Regions from separate parts of the Mesorhizobium sp. WSM4819 genome, predicted to be linked through region 1. Evidence: riboswitches for the same ligand, from Rfam matches in the RefSeq annotation. Region 1 holds a riboswitch; the other holds the start of a gene.
What was found. A riboswitch is a leader RNA that binds a small molecule or an ion and turns the genes downstream of it on or off. The one in region 1 is predicted to bind S-adenosylmethionine.
Positions count from the first base shown of each region.

Region 2: another riboswitch for S-adenosylmethionine. It lies ahead of metX (homoserine O-acetyltransferase MetX); the one in region 1 lies ahead of AC0L18_RS02365 (O-succinylhomoserine sulfhydrylase).

Region 1 covers NZ_JBVVQO010000002.1:50,062-59,267, forward strand. Annotated here, with positions in the region: gene AC0L18_RS02355 (ABC transporter substrate-binding protein) at 159-932, opposite strand; gene AC0L18_RS02360 (2'-deoxycytidine 5'-triphosphate deaminase) at 1,026-2,120, opposite strand; SAM riboswitch at 2,245-2,322, shown strand; gene AC0L18_RS02365 (O-succinylhomoserine sulfhydrylase) at 2,396-3,586, shown strand; gene AC0L18_RS02370 (ceramide glucosyltransferase) at 3,633-4,787, opposite strand; gene apaG (Co2+/Mg2+ efflux protein ApaG) at 5,045-5,437, shown strand; gene AC0L18_RS02380 (Hsp33 family molecular chaperone) at 5,518-6,528, opposite strand; gene argF (ornithine carbamoyltransferase) at 6,691-7,602, opposite strand; gene AC0L18_RS02390 (aspartate aminotransferase family protein) at 7,619-8,818, opposite strand; gene AC0L18_RS02395 (GcrA family cell cycle regulator) at 9,174-9,206, shown strand, end outside.
Region 2 covers NZ_JBVVQO010000021.1:87,388-96,593, reverse strand. Annotated here, with positions in the region: gene AC0L18_RS19855 (gamma-glutamylcyclotransferase) at 1-7, opposite strand, end outside; gene AC0L18_RS19850 (DUF2125 domain-containing protein) at 128-1,126, shown strand; gene AC0L18_RS19845 (PfkB family carbohydrate kinase) at 1,180-2,103, shown strand; gene AC0L18_RS19840 (prephenate/arogenate dehydrogenase family protein) at 2,195-3,130, opposite strand; gene hisC (histidinol-phosphate transaminase) at 3,137-4,246, opposite strand; SAM riboswitch at 4,472-4,549, shown strand; gene metX (homoserine O-acetyltransferase MetX) at 4,670-5,839, shown strand; gene metW (methionine biosynthesis protein MetW) at 6,069-6,683, shown strand; gene AC0L18_RS19820 (DUF1194 domain-containing protein) at 6,755-7,525, opposite strand; gene AC0L18_RS19815 (ABC transporter ATP-binding protein/permease) at 7,720-9,206, opposite strand, start outside.

The DNA of each region.
Region 1 (9,206 bases):
TGGGAGAAGGAGAAGGTTGGCGCGCAGCGCCGAGACGGATGAGGGGTGCTGGAAGGAATGAGACGTTGGTGTTCCCTGGAACACCCCTCATCCGACCGAGCTTCGCTCGGCCACCTTCCCCCACAAGGGGAGAAGGAAGAACGCGCAGCTTCAACGCCTCAATAAATATCGAAGTCGAAATATTTGGCCTGGATCTTCTTGTAGGTGCCGTCGGCGACGATCGCGTCGATTGCGGCGTTGAGCTTTTCGCGCAGCGCATTGTCTTCCTGGCGCACGGCGATACCGGCTTCGGTCTCCGTGCCCTTGACGTCGCCGACCATCTTGCAGCAGTCGTCGCTCGACTTCTTCATCCAGTCCATCAGCACGAATTTGTCTGAAAGGACGGCATCGAGACGGCCGTTCATCAGGTCGGCGACCGCCTCCTCCTGGGTTGGATAGAGCTTCGCCTCGGCGCCGGCCTTGCCATAGACATCCTGGGCATAGTCGGCCTGGGTGGTCGAAGCCTGGGCGCCGACTGTCTTGCCGGCGAGTGCCGCCGGTTCGGTCGAGGCAATATCGCTGTCCTTCAAGGCCACCAGCGAAAGCGGCGTCGTATAGTATTTGTTGGTGAAGGAGACCTGCTTCTTGCGCTCCTCGGTAATGCTCATGGACGCGATGATGGCGTCGAATTTTTTGGCCTGGAGCGCCGGGATCATGCCGTCCCAGTCCTGCGTGACAAGTTCGCATTCGACCTTCATCTGAGCGCAAAGCGCATTGGTGATGTCGATGTCGAAGCCGACGAGCTTGCCATCCGCGGTGATGGTGTTGAACGGCGGATAGGCGCCTTCAGTGGCGATCTTCAACTTTTCCTGTGCTTGCGCCGACAGCGACCCGACTGACATCGCCAGCATGACGGCTGTTGCTGCCGATGCGATCCATCTTGAAATCTGCATTTTTTGTTCCCCTTGTTCCAACCGTATTGACGGCTAAGACAGCCAAGCACGACCCGTAAGGTCAGGCAAGCATGGTCTGATCTTAGCGGGCGATCAGCGCGCGGCGCGAAAATGCTTGGACAGTTTCAGGCCCTGCGCCTGATAGTTCGAGCCGAGATCTGTGCCGTAGAGCGCCTGCGGCCGCTTCAGCATGTGCTCGTAGACCAGCCGTCCGACGATCTGGCCGTGGTCGAGGATGAACGGCACTTCGTGGCTGCGCACTTCGAGCACGGCCCGGCTGCCGGTGCCGCCCGAGGCCGAATGGCCGAAACCCGGATCGAAGAAACCGGCATAGTGGACGCGGAATTCGCCGACCAGCGGATCGAAGGGCGTCATCTCGGCGGCATAGAGCGGCGGCACATGCACCGCTTCCTGGCTGACGAGGATATAAAATTCGTCCGGATCGAGCACCAGTTCGCCGGCGCCGCTCTTGTAGAGCGGGTCCCAGAAATCGACGACATCCTGCGCGGCGCGCTTGTCGACATCGACCAGGCCGGTGTGGTGCTTGCCGCGGTAGCCGACCAGCCCGTCCTTGTCGCCATCGAGGTCGATCGACAGTGCGATGCCGCCGCCGGAAATGTTCGGCGGCTCGGTGGCGACGAGCGTCTCGGCACGGTGCAATTCGTGCAGCTCGCTTTCCGACAAAAGCGCATTGCCGGTGCGGAACCGTATCTGCGACAGCCGCGAGCCGGCGCGGACGATGATCGGAAAGGTGCGCGGGCTGACTTCGAGATAGAGCGGGCCGTTGTAGCCGGCAGCGATCTTGTCGAACTCGTGGCCGCGATCGGTCATCACCCGGGTGAAGATGTCGAGCCGCCCGGTCGAGCTTTTTGGGTTGGCCGAGGCGGAAATGTTTGCCGGAAGCGCTAGGCTCTCGAGCAGCGGCACGATATAGACGCAGCCCGTCTCCAGCACCGCACCATCGGTGAGATTGATTTCGTGCAGCTTCAGGCGGTCGAGTTTTTCAGCAACCCTGTGGTTGGGGCCGGGCAGGAAGGAGGCGCGCACCCGCCAGGCCTTGTCGCCAAGCCTGAGGTCCAGGCTGGCCGGCTGGACCTGGTCGGCGTCGAGCGCGCGCGGCGACTTCAGCGCGCCCGACTGGTACAGCACGGAAATATCCTGATCCGGAAGAATGCCTGTCTGCCGCAAAGCTGGCTCCGCTCGAAGGCCGGGCGTGGTCTCGTCTTGTCGCAGGTTCTTGCCGTGGAACCCGCTGGTACAAACCTCTTAATCATGCCGGCAATTGACGCAAGCGCGGTGCAGGTCTAAAGGATCGTTATCCCGTGGTGATTTGGCCGGTCGGCTTGCAGCCACGTTAAACAAGTCGCTAAAGGACCGTCGGGCCGAAAGGCCGTACGACCGGTTGCGACTTTCGCGGCCGGTTTTTTTGTGTTTGGACCATTTTTTGTGTTTGGAACAAGGTGATGACGAGCAAAACGCGCAACTGGAAGCCTCAGACCGCCCTCGTGCATGCAGGAACGCTGCGTTCCGGCTTCGGCGAAACCTCCGAGGCGATGTATCTCACGCAAGGCTATGTCTACGACACGGCGCAGGCGGCGGAAGCCCGCTTCAAGGGCGAGGAACCGGGCTTCATCTATTCGCGCTATGCCAATCCGACGGTCGACATGTTCGAGAAGCGCATGTGTGCGCTGGAAGGTGCCGAAGATGCCCGCGCCACCGCATCCGGCATGGCGGCGGTGACGGCGGCGTTGCTGTGCAGTGCCCGGGCCGGCGACCACATCGTGGCGGCGCGCGCGCTGTTCGGCTCCTGTCGCTGGGTGGTCGAGACGCTGGCGCCGAAATACGGCATCGAGGCGACGCTGGTCGACGGCACCGACATCGCCAATTGGGAAAAGGCGGTCAGGCCCAACACCAAGTTGTTCTTCCTTGAAAGCCCGACCAATCCAACGCTGGAGGTCGTCGACATCGCAGCCGTGGCCTCGCTTGCCGATTCGATCGGCGCGCGGCTGATCGTCGACAACGTTTTTGCCACGCCCTTGCAGCAGAAGCCGTTGCAACTCGGCGCCCATATCGTCGTGTATTCGGCGACCAAGCACATCGACGGTCAGGGGCGCTGCCTCGGCGGCATCATCCTGTCGGACAAGAAGTGGATCGACGAGAATTTGCACGACTACTTCCGCCACACCGGTCCCAGCCTCTCGCCCTTCAATGCCTGGACGCTGCTGAAGGGCTTGGAGACGCTGCCGCTGCGCGTGCGCCAGCAGACGGAAAGTGCCGGCCGGATCGCGGACTTCCTCGCCGAGCGATCGGAAATTGTCCGCGTCATCTATCCCGGCCGCGCCGATCACCCGCAGGCGGCGATCGTCAAGAAGCAGATGTCGGGCGGCTCGACGCTGATCTGCCTCGACGTCAAGGGAGGCAAGCAGGCGGCCTTCGCCTTCCAGAACGCGCTCGATGTCGTGCTGATCTCCAACAATCTCGGTGACGCCAAGAGCCTGATCACCCATCCGGCGACGACGACACACAAGAATCTGAGCGACGAGGCGCGGGCCGAACTTGGCATCGGGCCAGGCACGCTCAGGCTGTCCGTCGGACTGGAGGACACTGACGACCTGCTCGAAGACATCGAGCAGGCCTTGAAAGCCGCCAGGTAGGGATACGCGCCGAACTGCTGCGCTCTGATCTGCAAAGCAGGCGGGGTCAGGCGCCCGACGGCGTCTCTTCCAATTCCGCAACGGCGCTGGTTTGGATGGTCATCGTGTTGCCGCGCCAGTCGACGGCACCGCTGAGCCAGCCGCGCACCCAGATGGCGGGAAGCATCACGTCCCGCGCAACCATCGCCGGCATCATGCGCAGCGACAGGTGCCAGCCCTTGGCCGAGGCGAGAGCGCATTCCGGCAGATAGGCGACTATCAGCACGGCGATGGCGGTAGCCGGCAGGCTGAAACCGGCGCCTGCTGCCGCAACCAGCGCAAGCACCAGCGGCGGCGCCGCTCCGATCAGGATCTCGGGCGCGAAAAACAGTGGGAAGGTGACGCGACGGAGGCGTGCCCAGCGGGCCTGGCGCGACCAGATTTCGCCAAATGTGCGCAAGCCGAGCGGCTGTTCGAAGGGCGCGGCAACGAGATTGACGCGCAGTCCGAGCCCGTTGACCAGCTTGGTCGCGGCGGCATCCTCGGCAATCTCGGCGGCAAGCGCACGGATGCCGCCATTGGCGTCGAGCAATGGCTTGTTCCACAGCATGCTCTTGCCCTGGGCGAAACCGAGGCCGAGCGCCTCGCCGGTATATTGCCAGCGCGCCTGCAGCGTGTTGAGGAAAGCGCATTCGACCTCCGCCCAGAACCCGTCCGGCCGCGAGGCGATCGGCGTCGAGCAGACGAGGCCGGTGTCCTGCCGCCATGCCGTCATCAGATGCTGGACATAGTCCCTCGGCATCAGGACGTTGGAATCGGCAAGGATGACCCAGTGGTGGCGCGCGGCCTCCCAGGCCTTCACGCAATTGTTGAGTTTCGGATTGCCGCTGATGCGGTCGTCGCCGACCAGCAGCCGGGCCGGCACGGCCGGAAAGCGGGCTATCGCATCGGTGATCGGCCCGACCACCGGGTCGTCGGCATGGGCGACGCAGAAAATGAGCTCATAGTGCGGCCAATCGAGCGAGAAGGCGCGCTCGAGCGTCTCCTCGGTAAACGGCTCGACGCCGCGCGACGGCACGACGATCGACACCGGCGGCGCCTCGACGGCTGGCGGCGTGATCCTGCCAGGCCGCTTCAGCTTCAACGAAGCGAGCAGGATGCTGGCGAGATTGACAACAAGCAGAGCTATGGAAAGCAAGGCGGCTGTGACTGTCAATTCCATCAATATCTGGTCGCTCCAGAAAAAACCGGCCGCATGAAGCCGTTTTCAACAGTTCGACAGAATGCTGAGTCGCCCGGCCCTGCACACCATCCCCGGCCCTGCACACCATCATTGTCACGTGTCACTTAAATGACATTGTTGTTCGGCACCTGCGCTTAACAAATTCGGGCAACGATGGCAGACACCGAGGGGACGCACCCCGTTGACCGAACTGCGGAGAGGGTCGAATGTTCCGTCTGCATAGTGTGGAGTGATTTATGTACAGCGCCGTCACGCGCGACATCGAAGTGCAGGTCAGGCCGTTCTATCTGGAAGATCGCTCCGACCCGTCGGAGAACCGCTATGTCTGGGGCTACCAGGTGACCATCGACAACCAGTCGGATGAATTCGTGCAGCTTCTGTCGCGCTATTGGCAGATCACCGACGGCACCGGCCGGGTCGAAGAGGTGCGCGGCGCCGGCGTTGTCGGCGACCAGCCTGAACTCAATCCCGGCGATAGTTATCAGTATACGTCTGGCTGCCCACTCTCGACGCCATCCGGCATCATGGTCGGCCACTACACGATGCGCAATAAGCGGGGTGAGACGTTCGACGTCGCCATCCCCGCCTTTTCGCTCGACCTGCCGGGCACGCGGCGGACGGTGAACTGAGGCTCACTTGGGCTTCTCGCCCCAGGGCGAGGGGCGAGAAACCAAGCTCTGCGAAGGCACCGAGGCAGCACTGACGCCGGCTATTGAGCCGCAGCAAATTCCGCCGGGTCGAAGTCATATTGCTTCGAGCAGAATTCGCAGGCGACGTGAATGCCGCCATCCTCGGTGCTGTCCCTGATCTCGTCGGCGGAGAAGCCTCCAAGAATGCCGCGGATCTTCTCCCTGGAGCATGAGCACTGGTCGGCTACCGGCACGCCGCCGAAGACGCGCACGCCGTGCTCGTGGAACAGCCGGTAAAGCAACCGCTCGGCGCCGATCGTCGGGTCGATCAGTTCCGTCGGCTCGATGGTGCCAAGCAACGCCAGCAGTTCCTGCCAGGAATTGTCGGCCGGATCATGGATCTCCTCGCGCGGATCGCCGTCGCCACCCGGAAGGTCGGGCACGCGCATGCGCTCCGCCGATTGCGGCAGGAACTGTGCCAGGATGCCACCGGCGCGCCATTGCTCGCGGGCACCGCCGATGCCGGGCGTCAACAGCTTGGCCACCGAAAGCCTGAGATCGGTCGGGATCTGCTCCGACTGCCGGAAATAGGTGCGGGCGGCCTCCTCCAGCGTCTCGCCGTCGAGTTGGACGATGCCCTGATAGCGCTGCGTGTGGGCGCCCTGGTCGATAGTCAGCGCCAGCACACCGCTGCCGAGCAGCGTCCGCTGCGAGGTCTCGCCGGCAGAAATCAGTGCCTCCAGCCGGTCGGCGTCGAAGCGGGCATAGGCGCGCAGCGCATGCGGCGTGGAAAAATCCGCCACCAGCATGTCGACCGGCCCGTCGGTGCGGGTCTGCAGGATAAACTTGCCTTCGAACTTGAGCGAGGTGCCGAGCAGCACCGTCAGCACGCAGGCTTCCGCCAGCAGGCGGGCGACCGGCTCGGGATAGTCATGACGGCTGAGGATCGCGTCGAGCATCGGCCCGAGCTGGACGGTGCGGCCGCGCACGTCGAGCGGGCCGACCTCGAAGGGCACGACATGATCGTCGCCGGCGTAGCCGAATTCGCCGAGTTTGGGTTGATGTTCAGCCAATTGACGGGTTTCCAACATGACAAAGCTCCGGGGCGCGGCGATGCCGCCCTCCGGGGCGCATGCGTCGAAACGCGCTCGATTTGCGTGATGCGCCTGAGATAGGCATCACGCACTCCCGGATCAAGGCGGCCGGGATCAAGGCGGCCCGGATCACGGTGACCAGGATCACAGCAGCCCGGATCAAGCGCCGAGGCACCAGGCCAAAACCGCCTTCTGGGCGTGGAGCCGGTTCTCGGCCTCGTCGAACACCACCGAATGCGGGCCGTCGATGACTTCGTCGGTGACCTCCTCGCCGCGATGCGCCGGCAGGCAGTGCATGAACAACGCGTCGGGCTTTGCCTTCGCCATCAGTGCCGCATTGACCTGATAGGGTGAGAAGACATTGTGGCCGCGAGCACGGTGCTCCTGGCCCATCGACACCCAGCAATCGGTAACGACACAGTCGGCCTCGTGGACGGCCTCCTCGGGCGAGCGGGTGAAGTTCAACTTGCCGCCATGCGCCCTCGACCAGTCGACATGCTTCTGCGCCGGCTCGCTGCCTTCCGGCACGGCCACGTTGAGGTTGAAGCGGAACCGCGCCGAGGCCTCCAGCAGCGAATGCAGCACGTTGTTGCCGTCGCCGGTCCAGGCGATGGTCTTGCCGGCGACCGGGCCGCGATGCTCCTCGAAGGTCATGATGTCGGCCATCAGCTGGCAGGGATGGGTGTCGTCGGTCAACCCGTTGATGACGGGGACGGTCGCGTTCTCGGTCAGCTCCAGCAGCCGGTCATGCGACGTGGTGCGGATCATGATCGCATCGACATAGCGCGACAGCACCTTGGCCGTGTCGGCGATGGTTTCGGAGCGGCCGAGCTGCATCTCGGCGCCGGTCAGCATGATGGTCTCGCCGCCGAGCTGGCGCATGCCGACGTCGAAGGACACGCGCGTGCGCGTCGACGGCTTGTCGAAGATCATCGCCAGCACCTTGCCTTCAAGCGGTTTTGTCCACTCGCCAGCCTTGAGCCTTGCCTTTCGCACGACGGCATCGTCCAGCATAAGGCGCAGATCGCCCTCGGAAACGGCGGAAAGATCGGTGAAATGGCGAAGGCTCATGTGGGTCTTCCGACTGTTATTTCGCCGCAGCCGCGGCGATGGCGTCCGACAGGCCCCGGGCGCCGGCGCGGATGCGGTCGAGCGCCGCATGGATCTCGGCGTCGGTGACGGTGAGCGGCGGCAGCAGGCGAAGAACGTTGTCGCCGGCCGGAACCGCCAGCAGATGCTGGTCGCGCAACGCCATGTTCACCTTGGTGTTGGGCGCGGCGCATTTCAGGCCAAGCATCAGGCCGCTGCCTCTGATGTCTTCAATGACATCGGGAAATTCGTCGGCGACACCCGCCAGCCCCTGCTTCAGCAGCAACGCCTTGCGCTGCACATCCTCCAGAAAACCGTCTGCCAGTACGACGTCGAGCACGGCGTTGCCGACCGCCATCGCCAGCGGATTGCCGCCGAAAGTCGTGCCGTGCACGCCGGCGGTCATGCCGACAGCGGCCTCGTCGGTGGCGAGGCAGGCGCCCACCGGGAAGCCGCCGCCGATGCCCTTGGCGACCGCCATGATGTCGGGCGTGACGCCAGCCCATTCATGCGCGAACAGTTTTCCGGTGCGGCCGATGCCGCACTGGACCTCGTCGAAGATCAGCAACAGATCATGCTGTTCGCAGAGCTGCCTCAGCCGCTTCAGCGACTGCGTCGGCACCGGGCGAATACCGCCCTCGCCCTGCACCGGCTCGATCAGGATCGCGGCGGTCTCTGATGTGATCGCCTTTTCGGCGGCGTCGATGTCGTCGAAGCCGACCTGGTCGAAACCTTCGACCTTGGGGCCGAAACCTTCCAGGTATTTATACTGGCCGCCGGCGGCGATGGTCGCCAGCGTGCGGCCATGAAAGGCGCCTTCGAAGGTGATAATGCGAAAGCGCTCGGGATGGCCCTTGACGAAATGGTAGCGCCGCGCCGTCTTGATGGCGCATTCCAGCGCCTCGGCGCCGGAATTGGTGAAGAACACCTTGTCGGCGAAGGTGGCGTCGGCCAGCCGCTCGCCCAGACGGCTCTGCCCCGGAATCTCGTACAGGTTGGAGACATGCCAGAGCTTGGCCGCCTGTTCGGTGAGTGCCGAGACCAGATGCGGATGGCTGTGGCCCAGCGAATTCACGGCAACGCCGCCGCCAAAATCGAGATACCGCTCGCCCTTGTCGGTGACCAGCCAAGTGCCTTCCCCATGGTCGAAGGCCAGGGGTGCGCGGGTAAAGGTCTCGAAAAGCGCCGAACCGCTCATTATATGCGTCTCCGGAACCGGAAAATCAAAAAGCCGCCAAAGCGGCGGCCTGTGCGGCTTATCGTGTTTTTCGGCCATGAAGTCAACGAAAACGTCGCGCAAGGACGCGCGGCAAGCTTTCCAGCGAGACGCCGGCTCATCAGCGACCGGGCAAGTTGGGGAAAACCGAAAAAACCGATTCGTGTTGGCCCTCGGACTCTTGTCACCGAGTCAGCGCATAAGGTACTTATAGGTCGAGAAATAACTAGATTTCGTGCGGCGGACCTAATCACCCGATATATGTGGTGTCTGCCCGGCGGAAGCCGGATCGTGGAAGGATTCCGATCGCCGCACATTTCAGCAGGAGCGCGGTCTCATGAATTGGACTGACGAGCGGGTCGAACTTCTT
Region 2 (9,206 bases), on a different contig from region 1:
CGCCCATATCGCCAAGCCTGGTTGCAGCACCGCACTGGAATCGGTGTTTTTTCAATCCGTCTCCGTCTACCCGATCTTGCCGGAAACGACAGTCTCCTCTGCAACACGCGCCAACGAGAGCCGCAGCATGACGTCAAATGACGAACGCCCGCCGAATTTTCTCCGCCGGCTGTTCTGGCTCGGCGTTTTCATCGTCGTGCTGTTTGGCCTCTACAGCGCCGGCTGGTTCTACCTGGCAGACAAGGTCAAGAGCGAAGCCGGCAAAGCGGTGGCCGAGTTCAACGGCAATGGCATCGAGGCGGACTGCGTCAATCTCACGGTCAGCGGCTACCCCTTAAGCTTCGCCGTTACCTGCGACAGCCTGGCTTATCAGGACGACAGCAGGAACGTCGCCGCCTCGCTCGGCAGCCTCAAAGCAGTCACGCACGTCACCCAGATCCTGTCCCCTGGCGCCGACCTGCAGGGGCCGCTCAGGACCTCCGTGCCGGGGATGGCACCGCTGTGGATCGACTGGGATAATCTGCGAGCGAACGTCAAACTGTCCTGGCCCCTGCCCCGGGGCGTTTCACTGGAGGCAGAGGCTCTGTCAGCCCAGACCGATCCCGCCGATGGCACAGACCCGGTCGAGCTGTTCAGCGCTGGGACAGCGGTCGGAGAATTGCGTCCGAACGGCCAGGACATCGACTATGCCGGGAGTTTTACCGATCTCGAAATCGATCCGGGCGCGATCGATGGCCGCGTGCTGCCGCCGCTCGACGGCAGCGGCGACGTGACGCTGAAGAACGGCGTGGCGCTGATCAAGACACAAACAGAGAGCCTGCGCGGCCAGGCGGTGGATATCGGCAAGCTCGATCTGTCGTCGGGAAGCGCGCGCGTCACCGTTTCCGGGCCGGTCTCGGTCGATGCCGACGGGCTGATCGACGCCGATTTGATGATCCGGCTCAGCGATCCGAAGGCGGTGGCGGAAATCCTCGGCAAAGCCATTCCCGAGCAGAAGAGCCAGATCAAAACCGGCTTTGCCGGGCTGGCGCTGCTTGGCAACGAACCGTCGATGCCGCTCAAGATCGTCAAGGGCAAGGCCTCGCTCGGTTTTATCCCTCTGGGCAGCATCGAGCCGGTCGATTAGGCGATGATTGCGAACCTCCAGTTCGGAAAGACCATGGCCAAACAGGAAGATAGATGAACCGCCCGGTTAAGCTCCTGAGTGTTGGCGCGCTGACGCTCGATACGATCCTTCGCGTCGACACGCTTCCGGCGCGTCAGGGCAAGTTCATCGCGTCCGACAGCGTGCAGATCGCCTCGGGCATGGCTTCGAGCGCGGCCTGCGCCGCACGCCGTCTCGGCGCGGAGGTATCGCTGTGGGCGAGCGCGGGAGACGACCTCGTCGGCGATCAGCTAGTCGCAGGCATTGAGGCCGAAGGCGTCGATTGCAGCTTTGTCCGGCGCGTCGCCGGGGCGCGGTCGGCACTGTCGGCCATCTTGGTCGACACGCATGGCGAGCGCGTTATTGTTCCATTCTATGACAAGCTCGCCCAGGCCGACCCCGAAGCGCCCCCCACTGAGGATCTCACCGCATTCGACGCCGTCCTGGTCGACGTGCGCTGGCCGGGCGCGGCAGCTCTGGCCCTGACGGCGGCGCGCGCAATCGACCGTCCAGCCATACTCGACGCCGACACCGCGCCACGGGCCGTGCTGGAACGGCTGTTTCCGCTCGCCTCGCACATCGTCGCGTCGGAGCCGGCGGCGTTCATCCTCTGCGGCGAGGAGCAAGGCCCGCAGGCGGCCTGTGAAGCGCTGGCCAGACGAACCGATGCATTCGTAGCGGTGACCGGCGGCGCAGCGGGAAGCTGGTGGTTCGACCGCTCGGTGGCGTCGGTGCGCCATGTCGCGGCGCCAAGGATCAAGGCAGTGGATACGCTTGCCGCCGGCGACGTGTTTCACGGCGCCTTTGCCGTCGGGCTGGCCGAGGCCGTGCCGATCGAACGGACATTGCGCTTTGCCAGCGCCGCCGCCGCGCTCAAATGCCTGCGCTTCGGCGGCAGGCTGGGAGCGCCCGACAGGGCCGAGACACTGGCGATGATGGCGGCTCACTGGCCGGATTGAGCGCGAGGCGGCCGTCAAATCGGATGGTACCGCCGCTCTATCTTTTGCTTGAGCATCGGATTTCACCTAAAACCGGTACGGGTCCGATGCTCTATCCCTTGGCCGGATGCTCGACTGCCTGCCGGCCAAAGTCCGGCACGTCGATGTCCTGGCCGGCCTCGATGATCGAGCGGCGCACGGCGCGGGTGCGGGTGAACAGGTCGAACAGCTTTTCGCCGTCGCCCCAGCGGATCGCCCGCTGCAGCGAGGCCAGATCCTCCGAGAACCGCGCCAGCATTTCGAGGATGGCATCCTTGTTGTGCAGGCAGACGTCCCGCCACATCGTCGGGTCGGACGCGGCAAGGCGCGTGAAGTCGCGAAAGCCGGAGGCCGAATATTTTATGACCTCGGACTTGGTCACCGACTCCAGATCGTCGGCGGTGCCGACGATGTTATAGGCGATGATGTGCGGCAGGTGCGAGACGATGGCCAATGTCATGTCGTGATGCTGGGGATCCATCGTGTCGATGTTGGAGCCGCAGCGGCGCCAGAATTCCGAGAGCCTTTCCAGCGCCTCGGGATCGGTGCCGGGTAGCGGCGTGAAGATGCACCAGCGGTTTTCGAACAGTTCGGCAAAGCCGGCGTCCGGACCCGATTTTTCAGTGCCGGCCAGCGGGTGGCCGGGAATGAAATGCACGCCGGCAGGCACATGCGGCTGCATCTGCGCAATGACCGAGGCCTTGGTCGAGCCGACATCGGTGAGGATGGCGCCCTGCTTCAGCGCCGGTGCGATTTCCTCGGCGACCTCGCCCGAAGAACCGACCGGCACCGAAACGATGACCAGGTCGGCATCGCCGACCGCCTCTTTCGCATCCGACGTGTAGAAGGAGCCGAGGCCGAGTTGTTTCGCCCGCGCCAGCGTCGTTTCGCTGCGCGTCGAGATGGCGACATGACCGGCAAGGCCTTCGCGATGGATTACGCGGGCCAGCGACGAGCCGATCAGGCCGATGCCGACCAGCGCGATCTTTTCGAACATCGGTGATGTCATGGTGTTCTAGCTTTTCAGAAATGTCGCGAGGGCGGCGACAACGCCGCGATTGGCCTCTTCGGTGCCGATGCTCATGCGCAGCGCATTCGGGAAGCCGTAGCCGGAAACGCGCCGCAATATGTAGCCGCGCGCACAGAGGTAATCGTCCGCAGCTGCCGCCGAATGTTTTTTGTCTTCGGGAAAGTGGATGAGGACGAAATTGCCGACGCTCGGCGTCACCCGCAGTCCGAGCCTGGTCAATTCCTCGCTCACCCAGGTCAGCCAGGTCTCGTTATGCGCCACGCTGCGCTCGACATGGACGCGGTCGCGGATCGCGGCAATGCCGGCCTCGATCGCCGTCGCGTTGACGTTGAAGGGACCTCGCACCCGGTTGATCGCGTCGATGACATGCATCGGCGCGTACATCCAGCCGATCCGCGCGCCGCCGAGGCCGAGCTTGGAGAAGGTGCGGGTCATGACCACGTTTTCCGCGCCAGCCACCAGTTCGACGCCAGCTTCATAGTCGTTGCGGCGGACATATTCGGCATAGGCTGCATCCAGCACCAGAAGCACGTTTCGAGGCAGGCCGGCATGCAAGCGGCGCACCTCCTGGAACGGCAAATAGGTGCCGGTCGGGTTGTTGGGATTGGCAAGGAAGATGATCCGCGTACGCGGCGTTACGGTGGCAAGGATCGCATCGACGTCGGCACGCTCATTGGTTTCCTTGACCGACACCGGGACAGCACCTGCCGACTGGATGTAGATCTTGTAGACCATGAAGCCGTGTTCGGTGATCACAGCTTCATCGCCGGGTGCGAGATAGGTCTGCGCAAGCAGGCCCAGAATCTCGTCGGAACCGTTGGAACAGACGATGTTCGCCGGGTTGAGACCATGCACCTCGGCGATCGCCTCCCGCAGGCGCCTGGCGGTGCCGTCGGGATATATGTCGAGCTTGGCCGCGACGTCGCGCGCGGCTTCTATCGCCTTCTGCGACGGGCCGAGCGGGTTCTCGTTCGACGACAATTTGTGGACCTTGGCAACGCCGGCCGGCGCCGTGCTTTTGCCCGGCACATAGGCTTCGATATCCATGATCCCCGGGCGGGGCGTTGGACGTGCCTGATCCGATGCCTGGTTCATATTGCAAAAATCCGTCGAGAACGCTTCCACCTAGTGTGGTGGATTTGAAGTTCCTGCCATTTTGGTGGCAACGGCGCTCAGGAACTTCAAATCCAGCACACTAGAAGCCGCAGCGGAAATACAAGTCGTGGCCTGGAATGTCGAGAGGCGGCGATCATGGGTGAGCGACTGGCATGGGTAAACGACTGGCCGTTGACGCCGAGACGCTCCGGTCCTAGAAGAAAGGCGAAATCCCGTGGTGATTTGGCCGGTCGGCTTGCAGCCACGTTAAACAACTCGCTAAAGGGCCGTTTGCATCTTGTAACCGGCTTTGCGAAGGCAATGCCGGTTTTTTTGTTGTCCGCAGCCGGCCGGACAGTCGCATCGACCCGAAAATCGCAATCGACTTTCGGAAAACACGATGGGTTAATGTAAGAGGATGCGATGGTCGCGCTGCGCACGAAAAGAACCAACAACGAGGCCGACGAGCCGTCGAGCCCAGTGTTGCGTTTCGGTGCCGACAAGCCGCTCAAGCTCGATGCCGGCACGCTGCTGTCACCGTTCCAGATCGCCTACAAGACTTACGGCACGCTCAACGACGCCCGCTCCAACGCCATCCTCGTCTGCCATGCACTGACCGGCGACCAGCATGTCGCCAGCACCAATCCAGTGACCGGCAAGCCGGGCTGGTGGGAAGTGCTGATCGGCCCCGGCAAGATCATCGACACCAGCCGCTTCTTCGTCATCTGCTCGAACGTCATCGGCGGCTGCCTCGGCTCGACCGGCCCCGCCTCGACCAATCCAGTCACCGGCAAGCCCTACGGGCTCGACCTGCCGATCATCACCATCCGCGACATGGTGCGGGCGCAGTTGATGCTGGTCGACCATTTCGGCATCGAAAAACTATTTTCGGTGCTCGGCGGCTCGATGGGCGGCATGCAGGTGCTGCAATGGGCGTCGAGCTATCCGGAGCGCGTTTTCTCGGCGCTGCCGATCGCCACCGGCGCGCGCCATTCCTCGCAGAACATCGCCTTCCATGAGGTCGGCCGGCAAGCGGTGATGGCCGATCCCGACTGGCATGGCGGCAAGTATTTCGAGCAGGGCAAGCGCCCGGAAAAGGGACTGGCTGTGGCGCGGATGGCCGCTCACATCACCTATCTGTCGGAGGCGGCCCTGCACCGGAAGTTTGGCCGCAACCTGCAGGACCGTGAAGCGCTCACCTTCGGTTTCGACGCCGACTTCCAGATTGAGAGCTATCTGCGCCATCAGGGCATGACCTTCGTAGACCGCTTCGACGCCAACTCCTATCTCTACATGACCCGGGCGATGGACTATTTCGACCTCGCCGCCGATCATGGCGGCCGGCTGGCCGACGCCTTTGCCGGCACCAGGACCCGTTTCTGCCTGGTCTCGTTCACCAGCGACTGGCTGTTCCCGACCGAGGAGAGCCGCTCGGTCGTTCACGCGCTGAACGCGGCCGGCGCCTCGGTGTCCTTCGTCGAGATCGAGACCGATCGCGGCCACGACGCCTTCCTGCTCGACGAGCCGGAGCTGTTCGCCGCCATCAACGGCTTCATCGCCTCGGCGGCCCGCGCCAGGGGGCTCAGCGCATGACCCCCAAAGATTACAGCCTTTTCGAACCGGCATCTTGCGCCAGGCAGCAGCGCATGACGCCTGAAGTTTGCAGGCTTTTCGGATCAAGGTCATGCGCCAGGCATCAGCGCATGGCCCCGAAAAGTTGCAGACTTTTCGGATCAAGGTCATGCGCCAGGCAGCAGCGCATGACCCCGAAAAGTTGCAGACTTTTCGGATCAAGGTCATGCGCCAGTCAAAGGCCACGATCATGAGTGTCAACCACGCCCAGCGCGTCGACCTCGAAGTCGTCGCCGATCTCATCCCGCCGCAGTCGCGGGTGCTGGACGTCGGCTCCGGTGATGGCCTGCTGCTCGAATTGCTGCAGGCAACGAAGCAGGTCGACGGCCGTGGGATGGAACTGTCGCAGCGCGGCGTCAACGAATGCGTGGCACGCGGCCTGTCCGTCATCCAGGGCGACGCCGACAAGGACCTCAAATTCTATCCCGACAAGGGTTTTGATTTCGTCGTCCTGTCGCAGACCTTGCAGGCGACCCGCAACCCGAAGCTGGTGCTCGACGAGTTGCTCAGGATCGGCAAGCACGCCATCGTCTCCTTCCCCAATTTCGGCCACTGGCGGGTACGCCTTTCGCTGTTCGTCGAAGGGCGGATGCCGGTGACCAAGGACCTGCCCTATTCCTGGTACGACACGCCCAACATCCATTTCTGCACCATCCGCGACTTCGTCAATCTCTGCGAAGAGCTCGGCGCAACGGTGGAAAAGGCAACCGCGCTCGACGCCAATGGCCAGAAAATCGGCCTGTCGATGCCATGGTGGTTCTGGAATTTCTTTGGCCAGCAGGCGGTGTTCCTGCTGAAGCGATAACGGCGACCCGTCGCTTCGGCCAGCCGGCCCGAGTCCGGAGACATCTGGGACTGATCGCCATTCGTCGAGGTCTAACGATCAAGTTCCGGAAAATACGGATCGGAGAAAAACCGCCGACCGCGCTCCCCTTGCAAACAGTCGACCGGTGCTGCCGCGTCGACCGGGACGGACCCGGGATCGGCCCCGGGACCGGCATTAGGATCGGTAACACCGCTGACCTCGAGGACCAGCTTGCGGCGTATGGCGGTCACGAATTCCGAAGCGGCATAGACCGGCAGCACGAAGGAGCCTGGCCCGCCTGTGACGCACTCGGCATAGTATTGGTCGAGATGGCTGAAGCTGGGCGACGGGCTGATCAGGATCGGCAGGCCATTGATGACGATGCCCTTTGCTATCGCGGCGTCGCGTGTCGTGGCGACGGGCATCCCGATATTGTTGGGGCCATCGCCTGAGATATCGATGACGCTGCGCGTCGCGTCGAAGGCGGCTCCATCCAAAAGCTTGGCGCCGAAGGCGAGCGCACTGGAAATCGAGGTGCCGCGAAAGCTCCTGAACGGGCGCGCCTCGATCTTGCCGGCGAATACCTCGGCGCTCTCGGCATCGTCGATGACCTGCCAGGCAATGACGGCGTCGTCGCGGACGGTGCCTGCCCATTCGAAATAGGCCAGCGCAATGCGGCCGTTCACGCCCGAACGCACCGCATTGATGAAGTCGGGGTGGCGCAGCGCCTTGACATAGCCGGCGCGCTGCAGGGCGAATTCCTTTTCGTCCATCGAGTGCGAGATGTCGACCGCCAGCACCAGTTCGACGTCCACGGCAATGGTGTCGGCAGGCGCGGCCAAAGGTGCTGCCTGGGCACGGGCAAGGCAGGCAAGCAGGCTGACGCAGGTCGCCCAAAAGCGCGCAGCGGTTTTGGGGTAACGACAAGCATCGAAGCAAAGACTCAAAGCGTGTCGCATGAATCCAACGCCGCAGGCTTCCGAACGATGCCGGCAATCTTTCGCCGCGATCACGGCAAAATAAAGCTTACGGCCGGCTATGCCTGTTGGTGGGCTTTGGCGACGGCCGGGGGTGGTTCGATCGCGCCGGCCCTGACGCGGACTGGCTTGAGAGCCGGTCGCTCGAAATCTTTCACGATCGCCAATGAGCTCGGGAAGAATTCAATATTCTGCTGGCCACGGCCGATATTGAGGATCGCGGCGTCGGCAAGACGCGCCTCCAGCATCGACAGCACCCGCCGCAGCGTCGCGCCGTCGAACGTGTCCAAAGCCTCATCGATGATCACCCATTTCGGCTGCCGCAAGACCAGCCGGGCAAAGGCAAGCAGGCGCTGCTCGTCATCGCTCAATTCGCGCTCCCAGCGCGCCGACCGGTCGAGCGAGGATGACAGCCGCCCGAGACCGACCTCGGCAAGCACCGCCGAGATCTCGGCGTCGCTGACCGCGGCATCGGCGTGGTCGAGCACCTCGCGCAGCGTGCCGAGCGGGAAATAGGGTTTTCTGGGAACGAAGGCCGGCACCTCTCCGGCCGGCATGCCGATCCGCCCGCTTCCCCACGGCCACAGACCGGCAATGGCGCGGAAGAACAGCGTCTTGCCGGCGCGCGGATCTCCGGTGATCATGACGCGCTCGCCGGCGCGGATCTCGACATGGGGCTCGGCGAGCTTGGCGCATCCATCCCGCGACGCAATTTCGAGCTTGTCGAATGTCAGCCTGCCGTCCGGATTTTCGCCGAACTCTATGCGCCTCTCGCTGTGGTGGAGCACATCCGTTTCAGCAAGCGCGATGCGGAAATCGGCGACGCGCATCAGCGTGGCGCGCCAATCGGCGATGCCGCCGATATTGTTGATGAACCAGCGCAACGAGGAATGCACCTGGTTGAAGGCGCCGACAGCCATCATCAGCCCGCCGAAGCTGATGTCACCGGCGAAATAGACCGGCGCGGCGACGAGGATCGGCGCGACGACAGTGATCCAGCCATAGGTGTCGGTCACCCAGGAAAGATTGATCTGGGCGCTGTAGATGCGCCGCATCGCGCCCAGCACCATGCCGAGGTCGAGCTCAAGCCGCCGTCGCGCGTCGGCCTCGCCGTGCGCAAGCGCGATGGCATCGACATTCTCGTTGACGCGGACCACCGAGGAGCGCAGCTCCGCCTCGCGCGTATAGCGGTCGCTGTTGAAGCGGATGAGCGGCCGTCCGACCAACCAGCTCAGCCAGGAGGCGGTGCCGGCATAGAGGATTGCGGCCCACACCATGTAGCCCGGAATCGCCAGCGAATAGCCGCCGACATGGAAGACGAAGCCGGAAGACAGCGACCAAAGGACGCCGACGAACGAAACAAGCAGAATGAACGACTGCAATAGCCCTATGCCGAGACCTGTCGAAAGATCGGAGAGATGCCCGGCATCCTGCTGCAGGCGCTGGTCGGGGTTGACGCCGATGGCGCCGGCGTTGGCGAGCCGGAAAGCCCGCGCCGGCCGCATCCATTCACCGATCAGATCGACGGTCAACGCCTCACGCAGCT